One region of the Streptomyces sp. NPDC030893 genome, then DNA from elsewhere that is predicted to be linked to it. Evidence: predicted binding sites of a transcription regulator. Region 1 holds the regulator's gene; each other region holds the start of a gene.
What was found. Region 1 encodes HrcA, which represses chaperone genes, less so after heat shock. Its sites were predicted from a motif close to TTNGCACTCNGNNNNNCNGAGTGCNAA; they were not measured.
Positions count from the first base shown of each region.

Region 2: groES (co-chaperone GroES) is a predicted target of HrcA. The motif match lies at 4,367-4,393, and genes of this name have one in related genera.
Region 3: groL (chaperonin GroEL) is a predicted target of HrcA. The motif match lies at 2,462-2,488, and genes of this name have one in related genera.

Region 1 covers NZ_JBVIFC010000001.1:552,339-557,983, forward strand. Annotated here, with positions in the region: gene ACZ434_RS02370 (DUF3097 domain-containing protein) at 1-455, opposite strand, end outside; gene ACZ434_RS02375 (MBL fold metallo-hydrolase) at 490-1,224, opposite strand; gene hrcA (heat-inducible transcriptional repressor HrcA) at 1,387-2,403, shown strand; gene dnaJ (molecular chaperone DnaJ) at 2,403-3,542, shown strand; gene ACZ434_RS02390 (nitronate monooxygenase) at 3,877-4,950, shown strand; gene ACZ434_RS02395 (16S rRNA (uracil(1498)-N(3))-methyltransferase) at 4,947-5,645, shown strand, end outside.
Region 2 covers NZ_JBVIFC010000002.1:316,834-322,478, forward strand. Annotated here, with positions in the region: gene ACZ434_RS06110 (hypothetical protein) at 1-287, shown strand, start outside; gene ACZ434_RS06115 (ATP-binding protein) at 442-909, shown strand; gene ACZ434_RS06120 (hypothetical protein) at 931-1,983, opposite strand; gene groL (chaperonin GroEL) at 2,131-3,759, opposite strand; gene groES (co-chaperone GroES) at 3,911-4,219, opposite strand; gene ACZ434_RS06135 (polysaccharide deacetylase family protein) at 4,522-5,364, opposite strand; gene ACZ434_RS06140 (polysaccharide deacetylase family protein) at 5,361-5,645, opposite strand, start outside.
Region 3 covers NZ_JBVIFC010000016.1:31,546-37,190, reverse strand. Annotated here, with positions in the region: SAM riboswitch class I at 1-31, shown strand, start outside; gene thrC (threonine synthase) at 50-1,348, shown strand; gene ACZ434_RS26145 (ubiquitin-like small modifier protein 1) at 1,418-1,693, shown strand; gene ACZ434_RS26140 (cold-shock protein) at 2,125-2,328, shown strand; gene groL (chaperonin GroEL) at 2,652-4,274, shown strand; gene ACZ434_RS26130 (MFS transporter) at 4,494-5,645, shown strand, end outside.

The sequences.
Region 1 (5,645 bases):
GCGAACTCCGCCACGATCGACGGCAGGTCGTCCACGCCCTCCAGGTACTCGACGACCACCCCCTCGATGCGCAGGTCGTCGCCCCACACCTTCTCGACCAGCTCCGCGTCGTGCCGCCCCTCGACGTAGATGCGTCCCGCGCGGGCCACCCGTGCCCGCGCGCCGGGGACGGCCACCGACCCCGATGCCGTACGGGCCGGCCTGCGGGGACCGGAAGCGGGCCGGACCAGCGTCACCACGCGGCCCTCCAGCAGGAACCCGCGCGGCTCCAGCGGGAACACCCGGTGCTTGCCGAAGCGGTCCTCCAGGGTCACCGTGCCCGCCTCGCAGCGGATCACCGCGCCGCAGAACCCGGTGCCGGGCTCCTCCACCACCAGGCCGGGCTCGGCCGCGACCTCGGGAACCGGCTGCGGCTTCTTCCACGGAGGGGTCAGATCGGCGGAGTACTGGCGCATTCTGACGACGATACGAGGATCCCGCCGCCGACGATCAGTCCGACACGCCGAAACGGGCCGCCAGGGCGTCGCGTTGCGCCCGGACGAACGCCGCGTCCACCACCGCGCCATGCCCGGGGACGTACCGCGCGTCCTCGCCGCCCAGCTCCAGCAGCCGGTCCAGCGCGGCCGGCCACCGCTCCGGTACGGCGTCCGGGCCGGCCTGCGGTTCGCCGGACTCCTCGACCAGGTCGCCGCAGAACACCACCTCCGGGTCACCGGGGACGAGCACCGCGAGATCGTGGGCGGTGTGCCCCGGGCCCACGTTCGCCAGCAGCACCTGCCGGCCGCCGTCCAGGCCGAGGTCGAGCGTCCACTCGCCGGACACCACGTGCCGGGGCACCACCAGCGCGTCGACGGCCTCCTCCGCCACCCGCGCGTCCAGCCCGTGACCCACCGCGTCCGCCCGCAGCTCCTCCCGCCCGCGACCCGCGAGCACCGTCTCCACGCCCACTGCCCCGAACACCTCCACGCCCGCGAACGCCGCCGCCCCGAGGACGTGATCGAAGTGGGGATGGGTGAGCGCGAGATGCGTCACACGGCGGCCGGAGAGCGCCTGCGCCTCGGCCCGCAACCGTGCGCCCTCGCCCAGACCGGAGCCCGCGTCGACGAGCAGCACACCGCCCGCCCCCACCACGAGCCCCGCCGTGCAGTCCCACACCGGCAGCCGGCACCGCCCCACCCCGGGCGCCACTTGCTCCCATCCCGACTCTTCCCAAGTCACGGTCATGCCGCGACGCTATCGGGGACGACCCCGCCCGGCGCGACGGCGCGGGACCGGCCTTGCCCGGGGCGTACCCCCCGGCCGTACACTGGGCCGGGGAAGTCTGGCACTCGCGTGCGAAGAGTGCCAGAGACGTTACCGGGCGGAAGGCTACTGGAGGTGTGCGCGATGCTCAGTGAACGCAGGCTCCAGGTGCTGCGCGCCATCGTCCAGGACTATGTGGGCACCGAGGAGCCCGTCGGCTCCAAGGCGCTGACCGAGCGGCACAACCTCGGCGTCTCCCCGGCCACCGTGCGCAACGACATGGCGGCCCTGGAGGACGAGGGCTTCATCGCCCAGCCGCACACCAGCGCCGGGCGCATCCCCACCGACAAGGGCTACCGGCTGTTCGTCGACAAGCTCGCCGGTGTGAAGCCGATGACCGCGCCCGAGCGGCGCGCCATCCAGAACTTCCTCGAGGGCGCCGTCGACCTCGACGACGTGGTCACCAGGACCGTACGGCTGCTGGCGCAGCTCACCCGGCAGGTCGCCGTCGTGCAGTACCCGTCGCTGACCCGCTCGACGGTGCGGCACGTGGAACTGCTGGCGCTCGCGCCCGCGCGGCTGATGCTGGTGCTGATCACGGACACCGGCCGGGTCGAGCAGCGCATGGTCGACTGCCCGGCGCCGTTCGGCGAGGCGTCCCTCGCGGACCTGCGGGCGAGGCTCAACAGCCGGGTCGCCGGCCGCAGGTTCACCGATGTGCCGAGTCTGGTGGAGGATCTCCCGGAGGCCTTCGAGGCCGAGGACCGCGGTACGGTCTCGACGGTGCTCTCCACTCTCCTGGAGACGCTCGTCGAGGAGAACGAGGAACGGCTGATGATCGGCGGCACCGCCAATCTCACCCGCTTCGGACATGACTTCCCCCTGGTGATCCGGCCCGTCCTGGAGGCGCTGGAGGAGCAGGTCGTGCTCCTCAAGCTGCTCGGCGAGGCCAAGGATCCGGGCGTGACCGTCCGTATCGGTCACGAGAACGCACACGAAGGACTCAACTCCACGTCCGTCGTGTCGGTCGGCTACGGTTCGGGCGGCGAGGCTGTCGCCAAGCTCGGCGTGGTCGGACCGACCCGCATGGACTACCCCGGAACGATGGGAGCGGTACGCGCAGTGGCACGGTACGTCGGACAGATCCTGGCGGAGTCGTAGTGGCCACGGACTACTACGCCGTACTCGGCGTGCGCCGCGACGCGTCGCAGGAGGAGATCAAGAAGGCCTTCCGGCGGCTCGCCCGCGAGCTGCATCCGGACGTCAACCCGGATCCGAAGACCCAGGAGCGGTTCAAGGAGATCAACGCCGCTTACGAGGTGCTGTCGGACCCGCAGAAGAAGCAGGTCTACGACCTCGGCGGCGACCCGCTCTCGCAGGCGGGCGGCGCCGGCGGCGCGGGCGGCTTCGGGGCCGGCGGCTTCGGCAACTTCTCCGACATCATGGACGCGTTCTTCGGCACGGCGTCGCAGCGCGGGCCGCGCTCGCGCACCCGCCGGGGCCAGGACGCGATGATCCGCATCGAGGTCGAGCTGGACGAGGCCGCGTTCGGCACGACCAAGGACATCCAGGTCGACACGGCGATCGTCTGCACCACCTGCAGCGGTGAGGGCGCCGCGCCCGGCACCACCGCGCAGACCTGTGACATGTGCCGCGGCCGCGGTGAGGTCTCGCAGGTCACGCGCTCCTTCCTGGGCCAGGTCATGACGTCCCGCCCCTGCCCGCAGTGCCAGGGCTTCGGCACCGTGGTCCCGACCCCGTGTCCGGAGTGCGCGGGCGACGGCCGGGTCCGCTCCCGCCGCACGCTCACCGTCAAGATCCCGGCCGGTGTCGACAACGGCACCCGGATCCAGCTCGCGGGCGAGGGCGAGGTCGGCCCCGGCGGCGGTCCCGCCGGTGACCTGTACGTCGAGATCAACGAGCTTCCGCACCCGACCTTCCAGCGGCGCGGCGACGACCTGCACTGCACGGTCACCATCCCGATGACCGCGGCGGCCCTCGGCACGAAGGTGCCGCTGGAGACGCTGGACGGCATGGAGGAGGTCGACATCCGGCCCGGCACCCAGTCCGGCCAGTCCATCCCGCTGCACGGCCGGGGCGTCACCCACCTGCGCGGCGGCGGCCGGGGCGACCTCATCGTCCACGTCGAGGTCCAGACCCCGACCAAGCTCGACCCCGAACAGGAACGCCTGCTGCGCGAGCTCTCCAAGCTGCGCGGCGAGGAACGGCCCCAGGGCCAGTTCCAGCCTGGGCAGCAGGGGTTGTTCTCGCGGTTGAAGGACGCCTTCAACGGGCGCTGATTGTCTGGTGCCGGGGGTGTTGGGTGCTGCCGGGGGTCCGGGGGTCGTCCCCCGGGTGAGCACAGTCAGCCTGGGCAGCAAGGGCTGTTCTCGCGGTTGAAGGACGCGTTCAACGGGCGCTGATCGTCTGGTGCCGGGGGTGTTGGGTGCTGCCGGGGGTCCGGGGGTCGTCCCCCGGGCGGGCACAGTCAGCCTGGGCAGCAGGGGCTGTTCTCGCGGTTGAAGGACGCGTTCAACGGGCGCTGACGTCCGTCCCGCTGGGCCGGGAAAAGTGGCTTATGCCAAGGGGAAGGGCGGATTCGGACTGGGGCGGTGGACGTGACAACATGCGGTCATGTCCTCCGTACCGACCGATCTCTTCCCGCACCCGATCGTGCAGGCGCCGATGGCGGGCGGTGTCGCCGTGCCGCAGCTCGCGGCCGCCGTGTCCGAGGCGGGCGGGCTCGGTTTCCTGGCCGCCGGGTACAAGACCGCGGACGGGATGTACCAGGAGATCAAGCAGCTGCGGGGACTGACCTCACGGCCGTTCGGCGTCAACCTCTTCCTGCCCCAGCCGGAGACCGCCGATCCCGCCGCGGTCGGCGTCTACGCCCACCAGCTGGCCGGTGAGGCCTCCTGGTACGAGACGGAGCTGGGCGATCCCGACAGCGGGCGCGACGACGGCTACGACGCCAAGCTGGCCGTCCTGCTGGACAACCCGGTACCGGTCGTGTCGTTCCACTTCGGTGTGCCGACCCGCGAGGTACTGGACTCCCTGCGCCGCGTCGGCACCTTCACCCTGGTCACCGCCACGACGGCGGAGGAGGCCCGGGCGGTGGAGCGGGCCGGCGCGGACGCGGTGATCGCGCAGGGCGTCGAGGCCGGCGGCCACCAGGGCACCCACCAGGACGTCCCGGAGACGGACGGCTCCGGCGTCGGACTGCTGTCCCTCGTCGCCCAGGTCCGTGAGTCCGTCGGCATCCCGGTCGTCGCCGCCGGCGGCATCATGCGCGGCGGTCAGATCGCCGCCGCGCTCGCGGCCGGGGCCGCCGCCGCCCAACTCGGTACGGCCTTCGTCGCCGCCCACGAGTCCGGCGCGCACGCCCTGCACAAGCAGGCCCTCACCAGTCCCCTGTACGTCCGCACCGAGCTGACCCGGGCCTTCTCCGGCCGCCCGGCCCGCGCCCTGGTCAACCGCTTCCTGCGCGAGCACGGCCCGTACGCGCCCGCCGCCTACCCCGACGTCCACCACCTCACCGCACCCCTGCGCAAGGCCGCCGCCAAGGCCGGTGACGCGCAGGGACTGGCGCTGTGGGCGGGACAGGGCCACCGGATGGCCCGCGAGCTGCCCGCGGGGCGACTGGTTGAGGTCCTCGCCGCCGAACTGGCCGCCACCCGGACAGCGTTGTCGACGGGAGGTGCCCGATGACCGCGCCGGTGTTCGTCGTCGACGGCTTCGACGCGGCGGCCGGGGATGACGGTCGGTACGTACTCGACGGGCCCGAGGGGCGGCACGCCGTCTCGGTGAAGCGGCTGCGGGCCGGTGAGGGCGTCGTCCTCACCGACGGGGCCGGCCGCTGGGCCGAGGGCGAGGTGGAGGCCGCCGAGGGCAAGGACCGGCTGGTCGTGCGGCTCGGCGAGGTGGTCGAGGAGCCGGCGGAGTCGCCCCGGCTGACGGTGGTGCAGGCGCTGCCGAAGGGCGACCGGGGGGAGGTGGCCGTGGAGACGATGACCGAGGTCGGGGTCGACGCGGTCGTGCCGTGGGCGGCTTCCCGGTGCATCACGCAGTGGCGGGGCGAGCGGGGGGCGAAGTCCCTCGCGAAGTGGCGGGCGACGGCGCGGGAGGCGGGGAAGCAGTCGCGGCGGGTGCGGTTTCCCGCGGTCGCGGACGCGGTGACGTCGAAGCAGGTTGCCTCGCTTCTCGCCGAAGCGGAGTTCGGGGCGGTGCTGCATGAGAGCGGGGCGCAGCCGCTCGCTACGGCCGAACTTCCCGTCTCGGGGGACATCGTGCTGGTCGTCGGGCCCGAAGGGGGCGTCTCTCCGGAGGAGTTGGCGTTGTTCGAGGCGGCGGGGGCGGGGGTGTACCGGCTGGGGCGGAGTGTGCTGCGCACGTCGACGGCGGGG
Region 2 (5,645 bases), on a different contig from region 1:
CGCGCCCGGTTCTGAACGATGTCGCCGGTGCCTTCCGGATCGCACTCCGGCGCCTGTACCGGACCCGGAACATCATTCTGCACGGCGGCGCAACCCAGGGCGTGGCATTGGAAGCCTCACTCCGCACCTCCGCCCCCTTGGTCGGAGCGGGCTTGGACCGGATCATCCACGCCGATTACGTCGAAGGCCTTGATCCGCTCGCCCTGGCTGCTCGCGCCGACATCGCCCTGACTCTCGTCAACGGCGAAACCGGGCTCTCCGTCGTAGACCTCCTCGAGCCCGTCTGACCGCGCATACGGCTGCAGCGGAGAGCCGTCGGAGCGGGCCGACGGACGCCCGCGCCCCGACAGGCCCGACGCTGTCGCCCGCCACCCCGACAGAGGACCGCCGTGGGGACGTCGCTCCTGGTGAGCGGGGGTGTCGGCGCGGGACCTTCGGGGCATGACGACTTCCCCACGCCAGGAGCGGCGGTCCGCGCTGCCGCTTCCGCTCGCCGATCAGACGGTGTTCTCGTTCCGCTTCACCCCGTCCCCGCGCGGTGCCCGGCTCGCCCGCCGGCTCGCGTCCTGCCAGATGGACGCCTGGGGCTGGCGGTACGGCACCCCCGTGCACGATGCCGTGGAACTGATCGTCGCCGAGCTGGGCGCCAATGCCGTCACCCACGGCCGGATGCCCGGCCGGGACGCCGAGCTGCGGCTCAGCAGGGAGGACGGCGGGTACGTATGCGTCGAGGTCGCCGACGCGCGGGGTAAGCGGCTGCCCGAGGCGCGGGACGCCGACTCCGGGGAGGACGGCGGGCGGGGGCTTCTCCTCGTCGCGGCTCTGGCCAAGGAGTGGGGAACGGCTCCCCGCCCCGGTGCCCCCGGCAAGACCGTCTGGGCGGTGGTGGCGGTGCCCGGTACGCCGTAGTCGCGCGGTTCGCGGAGGGGCTCAGTCGCCTCCGCCTCCGCCTCCTCCGTCGCCTCCACCGCCGTCTCCACCTCCACCGCCTCCGTCGCCGCCGTCCCCGCCGTCGCTGCCCCAGCCGTCGGCGCCGCCGGGTTCGTTGTCGTCGCGGCCCCTGCCGAGGTTGCTGAACCAGGGGTACTCCCAGATGTCGTCGTCCGCGTCCCGGTCCGGGTTCATGGCGCGGAACCTGGCCGTGCCCGTGGTGTCGCCGAGGCCGAAGGAGACCGCGACCGTGTGGGCCATGACGGCGTCCAGGGGGTCGGCGCTCTCGTGGTGGACGTCGGCCAGGGGCAGCAGCACGGTGCCGGGGACGGGGGCCGAGTCCCGGGGCGGGCGGGTGAGGACGGCGATCCGGGTGCCGTCGCGCAGCAGCGACGAGGTCACCGCGTTCTCGCGGCGCAGGGTCCACTGCCGGTCGGGCAGACGGATCTCCACCCTGCTCTTGGACCTGCGGACCTTCTTGCGGAGTTCGAGCTCCGCGGCGATCTCGCCGACGGTCATGATCAGGCCGTTCGCCCGGTCGGCGGTGTCGGTGCGGTAGCCGTACGGGGCTCTGATCCGTACGGCCGGGGCGTGCGGGCCCCAGACGTCCGCGCGTACCGAGCGGCGGTCCACGGTCACCGTCACCGGACCGGCGGGGCCGTGCGCGTACCGGCGTGCGATCCACAGCGGTACGCCCTCCGCCCGGGCGCGCGCGGCGAGGGCGGCCACCTGGTCGGGTCCGCCGCATCTGCGCACCGCGAGTTCGCCCAGCGTGCGGGCGAACTCGGCGGCCTGATGCGTCCTCAGGGGGGTGCAGGTGCCGGTCGCACGGGTGACCGGTATGACGCCCCGGTCCTGGGGGAGGGAGGACAGGGGGCGCTCGCTGCCGCCGCCTCCGAGCCACTGCCCCCGCCGAAACGCTTCTGCCATGGCGGCGAGGTTCAGTTCGTCGAGCGGGGTCCTCCTGCCACCCCGGCGCAGCCCGCTCTCGGTGAGTTCCACGGTGCGCGCCAGCGGGTTTCGGGACCTTTCCCCGTAGAGCACCTGGTGCATGCCCGCCCCCTTCTGTTCATACGTTCGTACTGCTGTGGGGAGAGACCACGTCGGCCGTGACATGGTTCCGCCGTACGCACGACGAGGGCCCGGCGCCCCGTTTCCGGGGAGCCGGGCCCTCGTTCAGGCGCTGGCGACCTTACGTCGTCAGTGGGCGTGGCCGTGGCCGTGGCCACCGCCGGCGGCCGGCTCTTCCTCTTCCTTCTTCTCGACGACCAGGGTCTCGGTCGTGAGCAGCAGGGAGGCGATGGAGGCGGCGTTCTCCAGGGCGGAGCGGGTCACCTTGACCGGGTCGATGACGCCGGCCTTGACCAGGTCGCCGTACTCGCCGGTGGCGGCGTTGTAGCCGCTGCCCTTCTCGAGCTCGGCGACCTTGGAGACGATGACGTAGCCCTCGAGGCCGGCGTTCTCGGCGATCCAGCGCAGCGGCTCGACGGCGGCCTTGCGGACCACGGAGACACCGGTGGCCTCGTCGCCGGTCTTGTCGAGGTTGCCCTCGAGGACCTTGACGGCGTGGACCAGCGCGGAGCCACCACCGGAGACGATGCCCTCCTCGACCGCGGCGCGGGTCGCGGAGATGGCGTCCTCCAGACGGTGCTTCTTCTCCTTCAGCTCCACCTCGGTGGCGGCGCCGACCTTGATGACGCACACGCCGCCGGCGAGCTTCGCGAGGCGCTCCTGGAGCTTCTCGCGGTCCCAGTCGGAGTCGGTGGTCTCGATCTCGGCCTTGATCTGGCCGACGCGACCGGTCACGTCCTCCTTGTTGCCACCGCCGTCGACGATCGTGGTGTCGTCCTTGGTGACGGTGACGCGGCGGGCGGAGCCCAGCACGTCCAGACCGACCTGGTCGAGCTTGAGGCCGACCTCCTCGGAGACGACCGTGGCGCCGGTGAGGACGGCCATGTCCTGCAGCATCGCCTTGCGGCGGTCACCGAAGCCGGGGGCCTTGACGGCGACCGCGTTGAAGGTGCCGCGGATCTTGTTGACGACCAGGGTCGACAGGGCCTCGCCCTCGACGTCCTCGGCGATGATCAGCAGCGGCTTGGAGGCGTTGGCCTGGATGACCTTCTCCAGCAGCGGCAGCAGCTCCGCGATGGAGGCGATCTTGCCCTGGGTGATCAGGATGTACGGGTCGTCGAGGACGGCCTCCATGCGCTCCTGGTCCGTCACGAAGTACGGCGACAGGTAGCCCTTGTCGAAGGCCATGCCCTCGGTGAAGTCCAGCTCCAGGCCGAAGGTGTTGGACTCCTCGACGGTGATGACACCGTCCTTGCCGACCTTGTCCATCGCCTCGGCGATGAGCTCGCCGACCTGCTGGTCCTGGGCGGACAGCGCGGCGACGGCGGCGATGTCGGACTTCTCGTCGATCGGGCGGGCCGAGGCGAGCAGGTCCTCGGAGACCGCGGCAACGGCGGCGTCGATGCCCTTCTTCAGGGCGGCCGGGGAGGCACCGGCGGCGACGTTCTTCAGGCCCTCGCGGACCAGCGCCTGGGCCAGCACGGTGGCGGTGGTGGTGCCGTCACCCGCGATGTCGTTGGTCTTGGTCGCCACCTCCTTCACCAGCTGCGCGCCGAGGTTCTCGTACGGGTCCTCGATCTCGACCTCGCGGGCGATCGTGACACCGTCGTTGGTGATGGTGGGGGCGCCGAACTTCTTGTCGATGACGACGTTGCGGCCCTTCGGACCGATCGTCACCTTCACCGTGTCGGCAAGCTTGTTGACGCCGCGCTCGAGGGCGCGACGGGCGTCCTCGTCGAACTTCAGGATCTTCGCCATGGCAGCGGGAGCCCTCTCGGAAATCTAGGTGAAATCACCGCGCCCCCGGTCACCCGGCTCCTTGTCGGATGCTGGGGCCAGGGGCGCGGTGTTCGAGCAAAAGTGCTTGCTTCGAGGTCGGGTGCTCCGGGGGGTTGTCCCCGGGGTTCCCTTACTTCTCGACGATCGCGAGGACGTCGCGGGCCGAGAGGACGAGGTACTCCTCGCCGTTGTACTTGACCTCGGTGCCGCCGTACTTGCTGTACAGAACGACGTCGCCGACCTTCACGTCGAGCTCGACGCGCTTGCCGTCCTCGATGCGGCCCGGACCGATGGCCAGGACGACGCCCTCCTGGGGCTTCTCCTTGGCGGTGTCCGGAATGACCAGGCCCGAAGCCGTGGTCTGCTCGGCGTCGAGCGGCTGGACCACGATGCGGTCCTCGAGCGGCTTGATGGCAACCTTGGAGCTGGCGGTCGTCACGATCCGACCTCCCCCTTCGGAGATCTCACGGGGTTAACTGTCTGAGGTGGCGACCAGGTCGATCCGTCGTCGCGGGTGCCGGACCTGCCCGTCGCGTGTGTTGGCACTCTCCAGGGGGGAGTGCCAGAACTGAGACTATGACTGCGGTTAGCACTCGGTCAAGCGGAGTGCCAGTTGCCGTGCGGCGCGTCGGCGGTGGGGGCGTTGGTCGCACCGGGTTGTGCAGCTGGCGGTGTTGCAGTGACCGTTACTGGGGGCTGCCGCCCCCAGGCCCCCGCTTCGGCCCTGAACGGGCCTCGTCCTCAAACTCCCCCAGAGGGGGTACCCCCAGACGGGCTGCTATGTGAGCGGTGCTCCTCAGGGACCCCCCACCGGCCGGAAGGCGAGTCGTGTTCGTCAGGGGCCCCCGATGGGATGCGACGCCCTGCGTAGTCCTCCAGGCGGCCCACCCTCAGCCCCCGCTGCCCCAACTCCCCCAGCAGCCGTTCCGTTCGTTGCGCCAGTGTCAGGGGCGGGGCCTCGCCCGACGGTACGGAGATGATGTCGCCGGGGGTCAGATCGTGGGGGCCGTGGGTGTAGGTGAGGTGGCCGTCGGGTTCCAGGGTGGCCCGCCACAGGACCACCGCGGCGATGCCGCAGTCGGCGGCGGCACGCAGGGTGGTGGTGTCGTACGTGCCGTAGGGCGGGCGGAAGAGGCGGGGGCGGACGCCGAAGCGGGACGTGAGCTTGCGCTGCTGGCCGCAGATCTCGGCGCGCTGGCCGGCGTACGGCAGGCCGCGCAGGGCGGCATGGTCGAGGGTGTGATTCTGCAGGCTCGCGCCGACCGCGCGCAGCCGGGCGAAGTGGGCGTAGCCGGGGCCCACCACACTGTCCGTCAGGAACATGCTGACGGGGAGCCGGCGTTCGCGCACCAGGTCGATGAAGCGGGGGTCGCGTTCGGCGCCGTCGTCGTAGGTGAGGAAGACGACCCTGTCGTCGGTCGGGATGTGGTCGACGACGGGCGGGAGGGCGGCCCGGGAGGCGCTGTCCGCCGCCGTCGGCCCTGCCGGTGCGGCGCGCCGGAGCGGGCCGTCCGACGGGGCGCATCCCGCGCCCAGCAGGGCGACGGCCGCCAGGAGGGCCGGCAGGGCCCTCCCCCGCCTCACAGGTAGTCCTCCAGCCGGGCCACCGCGTATCCCTCGGCCGTGACCTTGTCGAGGAAGCGGCGGACCATGTCCGGCATCGTGCCCTTCCAGTCGTCGCGGCCCCGGAAGTGGGTGAGGACGATGTCGCCGGGGTGCAGCGAGCGGTCCCACTCGCGGTACTCCCAGCGGTCGACGAACACCTCCTCGTTCCAGAGGGGGACGTGGGTGATGCCGCAGGACTTGGCGGCGCGCAGGGTGTTCTTGTCGTAGTTGCCGTAGGGCGGGCGGAAGAGGGCGGGGCG
Region 3 (5,645 bases), on a different contig from region 1:
ACGGCGAGATGCGTCGTGAGGAAGATGAGGAGAAAGGGCCTCGCCTCACATGGCTGTGCAGACTTTTGCAAGCACCACCGACTCCGCCGCCGCGAACGCCGTCGATCTGGGCCCCGCCGCCGCGCTCTCCTGCCGCGAATGCGGCCACCGCGTGCCCCTCGGACCCGTCTTCGCCTGCGAGGAGTGTTTCGGCCCGCTGGAGATCGCCTACGACTTCTCCGCCTACGACACCGAGCAGCTGCGGGCCCGGATCGAAGCGGGCCCCGCGAACATCTGGCGTTACGCGCCCCTGCTGCCCGTCCCGGCGGACGTGGCGACCAAGCCGAACCTGAACCCCGGCTGGACCAAGCTCGTCCAGGCCGACAACCTCGCCCGCGAACTGGGCGTCGACCCCGGGAAGCTGTTCGTCAAGGACGACTCCGGCAACCCCACGCACTCCTTCAAGGACCGCGTCGTCGCCCAGGCCCTCGAGGCCGCCCGCGCCTTCGGCTTCACCACCCTCTCCTGCTCCTCCACCGGCAACCTGGCCGGCGCGGTCGGCGCCGCCGCCGCCCGGGCGGGCCTGCGCTCCTGCGTGTTCATCCCGCACGACCTGGAGCAGGGCAAGGTCGTCATGGCCGCCGTCTACGGCGGCGAACTCGTCGGCATCGAGGGCAACTACGACGACGTCAACCGCTTCTGCTCCGAGCTGATCGGCGACCCGGCCGGCGAGGGCTGGGGCTTCGTCAACGTCAACCTGCGGCCGTACTACGCGGAGGGCTCCAAGACCCTCGCGTACGAGATCTGCGAGCAGCTGGGATGGCGGCTGCCCGACCAGATCGTCGTGCCGATCGCCTCCGGCTCGCAGCTCACGAAGATCGACAAGGGGCTGCAGGAGCTGATCGGGCTCGGGCTGGTCGAGGACAGGCCGTACAAGATCTTCGGTGCCCAGGCGGAGGGCTGCTCGCCGGTGTCCACCGCGTACAAGGCGGGGCACGACGTCGTCCGCCCGCAGAAGCCGGACACGATCGCCAAGTCGCTGGCGATCGGGAACCCGGCGGACGGGCCGTACGTACTGGACATCGCCCGGCGGACGGGCGGGGCGGTGGAGGACGTGGACGACGTGCGGGTCGTCGACGCGATCAGGCTGCTCGCGCGGACCGAGGGGATCTTCGCGGAGACCGCCGGGGGTGTGACGGTGGGGGTCACCAGGAAGCTGCTCGAGGGCGGTGCGCTCGATCCGTCGTTGACCACCGTCGTGCTCAACACGGGGGATGGTCTCAAGACGCTCGACGCGGTGGCGGGGACGGGGATGACCGCGACGATCCGTCCCAGCCTCGAGTCGTTCCATGAGGCCGGGCTCGGCTGAGTCGTTCGTCCACGGGGCCGCGGAGGCTGGCCGCGTCCCTGGGTGTGTTTTGTCTGACCGGAGGTTTTCATGAGCGTGAGCGTTCGTATCCCGACCATTCTGCGTACCTACACCGGTGGGCGGGCCGAGGTTGCCGCCGAGGGGGCGACCCTCGGCGAGGTCATCCAGGACCTGGAGAAGAACCACACCGGGATCGCCGCCCGGGTGCTGGACGATCAGGGCAAGCTGCGGCGGTTCGTGAACGTCTACGTCAATGACGACGACGTGCGGTTCGAGCAGGGGCTCGAGACGGCCACCCCGGACGGGGCCGGTGTGTCGATCATTCCGGCGGTCGCCGGCGGCTGATCGTTACCTTCGGTAACGACGGTTACCGAAGGTTCGGGTCATTGCCCCCTCCGTGAGAGATGCGGAGGGGGCAATTCCATGAGGTTGAGCGCGGTAGGGTTGGGGAACGCGCTCCCGATCCACTGATCGAGCACCCTGAATTTCTGCCGCCGGCCCGACCGGATGTAGCCAAAGTGTGGCCACTTTCTGCGGCATTTGTGACCTTTGTCCGGCCCGTCTTGCCCTGAAATCAGGCGAATTCTCGCCACATTCCGGACCGCCGACGTCCAGATTTCTCGTCCGATTGACCTGTTGCAGACGGCAGTTGGGCAGATACATTCAGCCGCGGTCGACGCGTTCCGGCGCACGCCCCCAACCGTTTGGGGGGTGAGGTCTGACCCGGATCCGCGAAGTGTGGATCTGTGCAAGGGCCAGTAATAGGGGAGTTAGGCATGGCTCAGGGCACCGTCAAGTGGTTCAACGCGGAGAAGGGGTACGGCTTCATCGCGGTCGACGGTGGTGCGGATGTTTTCGTCCACTACAGCGCGATCCAGATGGACGGCTACCGCACCCTCGAAGAAGGCCAGCGGGTCGAGTTCGAGATCTCGCAGGGTCAGAAGGGCCCGCAGGCCGACATGGTCCGGCTCAGCGCCTGAACGCGCTACCAGCCGCAAGCATCTTCTGCCGACGAAGGGCCCGCACCCCCCGGGGTGCGGGCCCTTCGCCGTGCGTGCGCGGCCGAGCGGTGTTCGCGCGCGGCTGAGCGCCCCCGTGTACTCCTCCTGGGCGCTTGCACTCGCATGGGTCGAGTGCTAATCATTGGCGTTAGCACTCTGAAGGTGAGAGTGACAACGTAAGGACCGGGTCGGTGAGGCCCGCGGGCCTCGTGGGGCAAGGAACCACGGGCCGGCGAGCCGTCCGTCGCGGGCGCGGGCGCGGTCCGAAGGAATCACCCCCAGTCCTGGAGGGACCACTTCACATGGCCAAGATCATCGCGTTCGACGAGGAGGCGCGGCGCGGCCTCGAGCGCGGCATGAACCAGCTCGCGGACGCCGTCAAGGTGACGCTCGGCCCCAAGGGCCGCAACGTCGTCCTCGAGAAGAAGTGGGGCGCCCCCACGATCACCAACGACGGTGTGTCCATCGCCAAGGAGATCGAGCTCGAGGACCCGTACGAGAAGATCGGCGCCGAGCTGGTCAAGGAAGTCGCCAAGAAGACGGACGACGTCGCCGGTGACGGTACGACCACCGCGACCGTTCTCGCCCAGGCCCTGGTCAAGGAGGGCCTGCGCAACGTAGCCGCCGGCGCCAACCCGATGGCCCTCAAGCGCGGTATCGAGAAGGCCGTCGAGGCCGTCTCCGGTGCCCTGCTGGAGCAGGCGAAGGACGTCGAGACGAAGGAGCAGATCGCCTCCACGGCCTCCATCTCCGCCGCCGACACCCAGATCGGCGAGCTCATCGCCGAGGCCATGGACAAGGTCGGCAAGGAAGGCGTCATCACCGTCGAGGAGTCCCAGACCTTCGGTCTGGAGCTGGAGCTCACCGAGGGTATGCGCTTCGACAAGGGCTACATCTCGGCGTACTTCGCCACCGACATGGAGCGTATGGAGGCCGTCCTCGACGACCCGTACATCCTGATCGCGAACTCCAAGATCTCCAACGTCAAGGACCTGCTCCCGCTCCTGGAGAAGGTCATGCAGTCGGGCAAGCCGCTGCTGATCATCGCCGAGGACGTCGAGGGCGAGGCCCTGTCGACCCTGGTCGTCAACAAGATCCGCGGCACCTTCAAGTCCGTCGCGGTCAAGGCCCCGGGCTTCGGCGACCGCCGCAAGGCCATGCTCGGCGACATCGCCATCCTCACGGGCGGCGAGGTCATCTCCGAGGAGGTCGGCCTCAAGCTGGAGAACGCGACGCTCGACCTGCTGGGCAAGGCCCGCAAGGTCGTCATCACCAAGGACGAGACCACCATCGTCGACGGTGCCGGCTCGGCCGACCAGGTCCAGGGCCGCGTGAACCAGATCCGCGCCGAGATCGAGAACAGCGACTCGGACTACGACCGCGAGAAGCTCCAGGAGCGCCTGGCGAAGCTCGCCGGCGGTGTCGCGGTCATCAAGGCCGGTGCCGCCACCGAGGTGGAGCTCAAGGAGCGCAAGCACCGCATCGAGGACGCCGTGCGCAACGCCAAGGCGGCCGTCGAGGAGGGCATCGTCGCCGGTGGTGGCGTGGCCCTGCTCCAGGCCTCCCAGGTCTTCGAGAAGCTGGAGCTCGAGGGTGACGAGGCGACCGGCGCCAACGCCGTGAAGCTCGCCCTGGAGGCCCCGCTGAAGCAGATCGCCGTCAACGGTGGTCTCGAGGGCGGCGTCGTCGTGGAGAAGGTCCGCAACCTCCAGGTCGGCCACGGCCTGAACGCCGCGACCGGCGAGTACGTCGACATGATCGCCGAGGGCATCATCGACCCGGCGAAGGTGACCCGTTCCGCGCTGCAGAACGCCGCCTCCATCGCCGCGCTGTTCCTCACCACCGAGGCCGTCATCGCCGACAAGCCGGAGAAGGCCGCGGCCCCGGCCGGCGGCGGCATGCCGGGCGGTGACATGGACTTCTGATCCCTCCGGGATCGGATCCGTCCGTCGCGTGACCGAGGGCGGCATCCCCTGTTGTTCCGACAGGGGATGCCGCCCTCGGGTGTTGTCGAGGGTGGGGGCGCGGGGTTATCAGGTGATTTGAGCGGGTGTGTCGCTCGGGTTTGAACTTGCTTAAGTCAATCAATCTCCATATAGTTGCCTGAGTCAAGTAGACCTGAGTCATCACGGAGAACCCCCTTCATGTCCGACGCACCCGTCCGATCCGACACGACCGGCACCGCCGCGCCGCCCAAGACCGGTGCCGTGGTGCCCGTACTCGCCTTCGGCGGCATCGTGGTCTCGCTGATGCAGACCCTGGTGATCCCGATCGTGGGACAGCTGCCGCAGTACCTGAACGCCTCCGCCGCGGACACCGCCTGGGCCATCACCGCCACCCTGCTCGCCGCCGCCGTCGCCACGCCGGTCATGGGCCGCCTCGGCGACATGTACGGCAAGCGCCGCATGCTGCTGATCAGCATGGGCATGCTGGTCGTCGGCTCCGTGGTCGCCGGGCTCAGCGACTCCCTGCTCCCGATGATCGTCGGCCGTGCCCTCCAGGGCCTGTCGTCCGGTGTGATCCCGCTCGGCATCAGCATCCTGCGCGACGAACTGCCCGCGGAGAAGCTGGGCTCCGCCACCGCGATGATCAGCGCCTCCCTCGGCGTCGGCGGCGCCCTCGGCCTGCCCATCGCCGCGCTCATCGCCGACAACTTCGACTGGCACATGCTCTTCTGGATCTCCGCCGCGCTGGGCGTGGTCGCGCTGATCGCCGTGCTGATCCTGGTCCCGGAGTCGAAGGTGCGCACCGGTGGGCGGTTCGACCTGACCGGTTCGGTCGGCATGGCGGCCGGACTGATCAGTCTGCTGCTGGCGATCTCCAAGGGCGGCGACTGGGGCTGGACGAGCGGCACCACCCTCGGCCTGTTCGCGGCGGCCGCCGTCATCCTGGTGGCCTGGGGCTTCTTCGAGCTGCGCACCGACCAGCCGCTGGTGGACCTGCGCAGCACGGCCCGCCCCCAGGTGCTGATCACCAACCTCGCGTCGGTGGCCATCGGTTTCGCGATGTTCTCGATGTCCCTGGTCATCCCGCAGGTGCTGCAGCTGCCGGAGGAGACCGGTTACGGCCTGGGCCAGTCGCTGCTGATGGCCGGTCTGGTCATGGCGCCGTCCGGCCTGGTGATGATGGCGCTGGCGCCGGTGTCCGCGCTCGTCTCCCGCGCCAAGGGGCCGAAGGTCACGCTGATGATCGGCGCGCTGATCGTGGCCGCCGGCTACGGCCTGAACGTGCTGCTGATGAGCGAGGTCTGGCACTTCGTGCTGGCGTCCTGCGTCATCGGCGCCGGTATCGGCTTC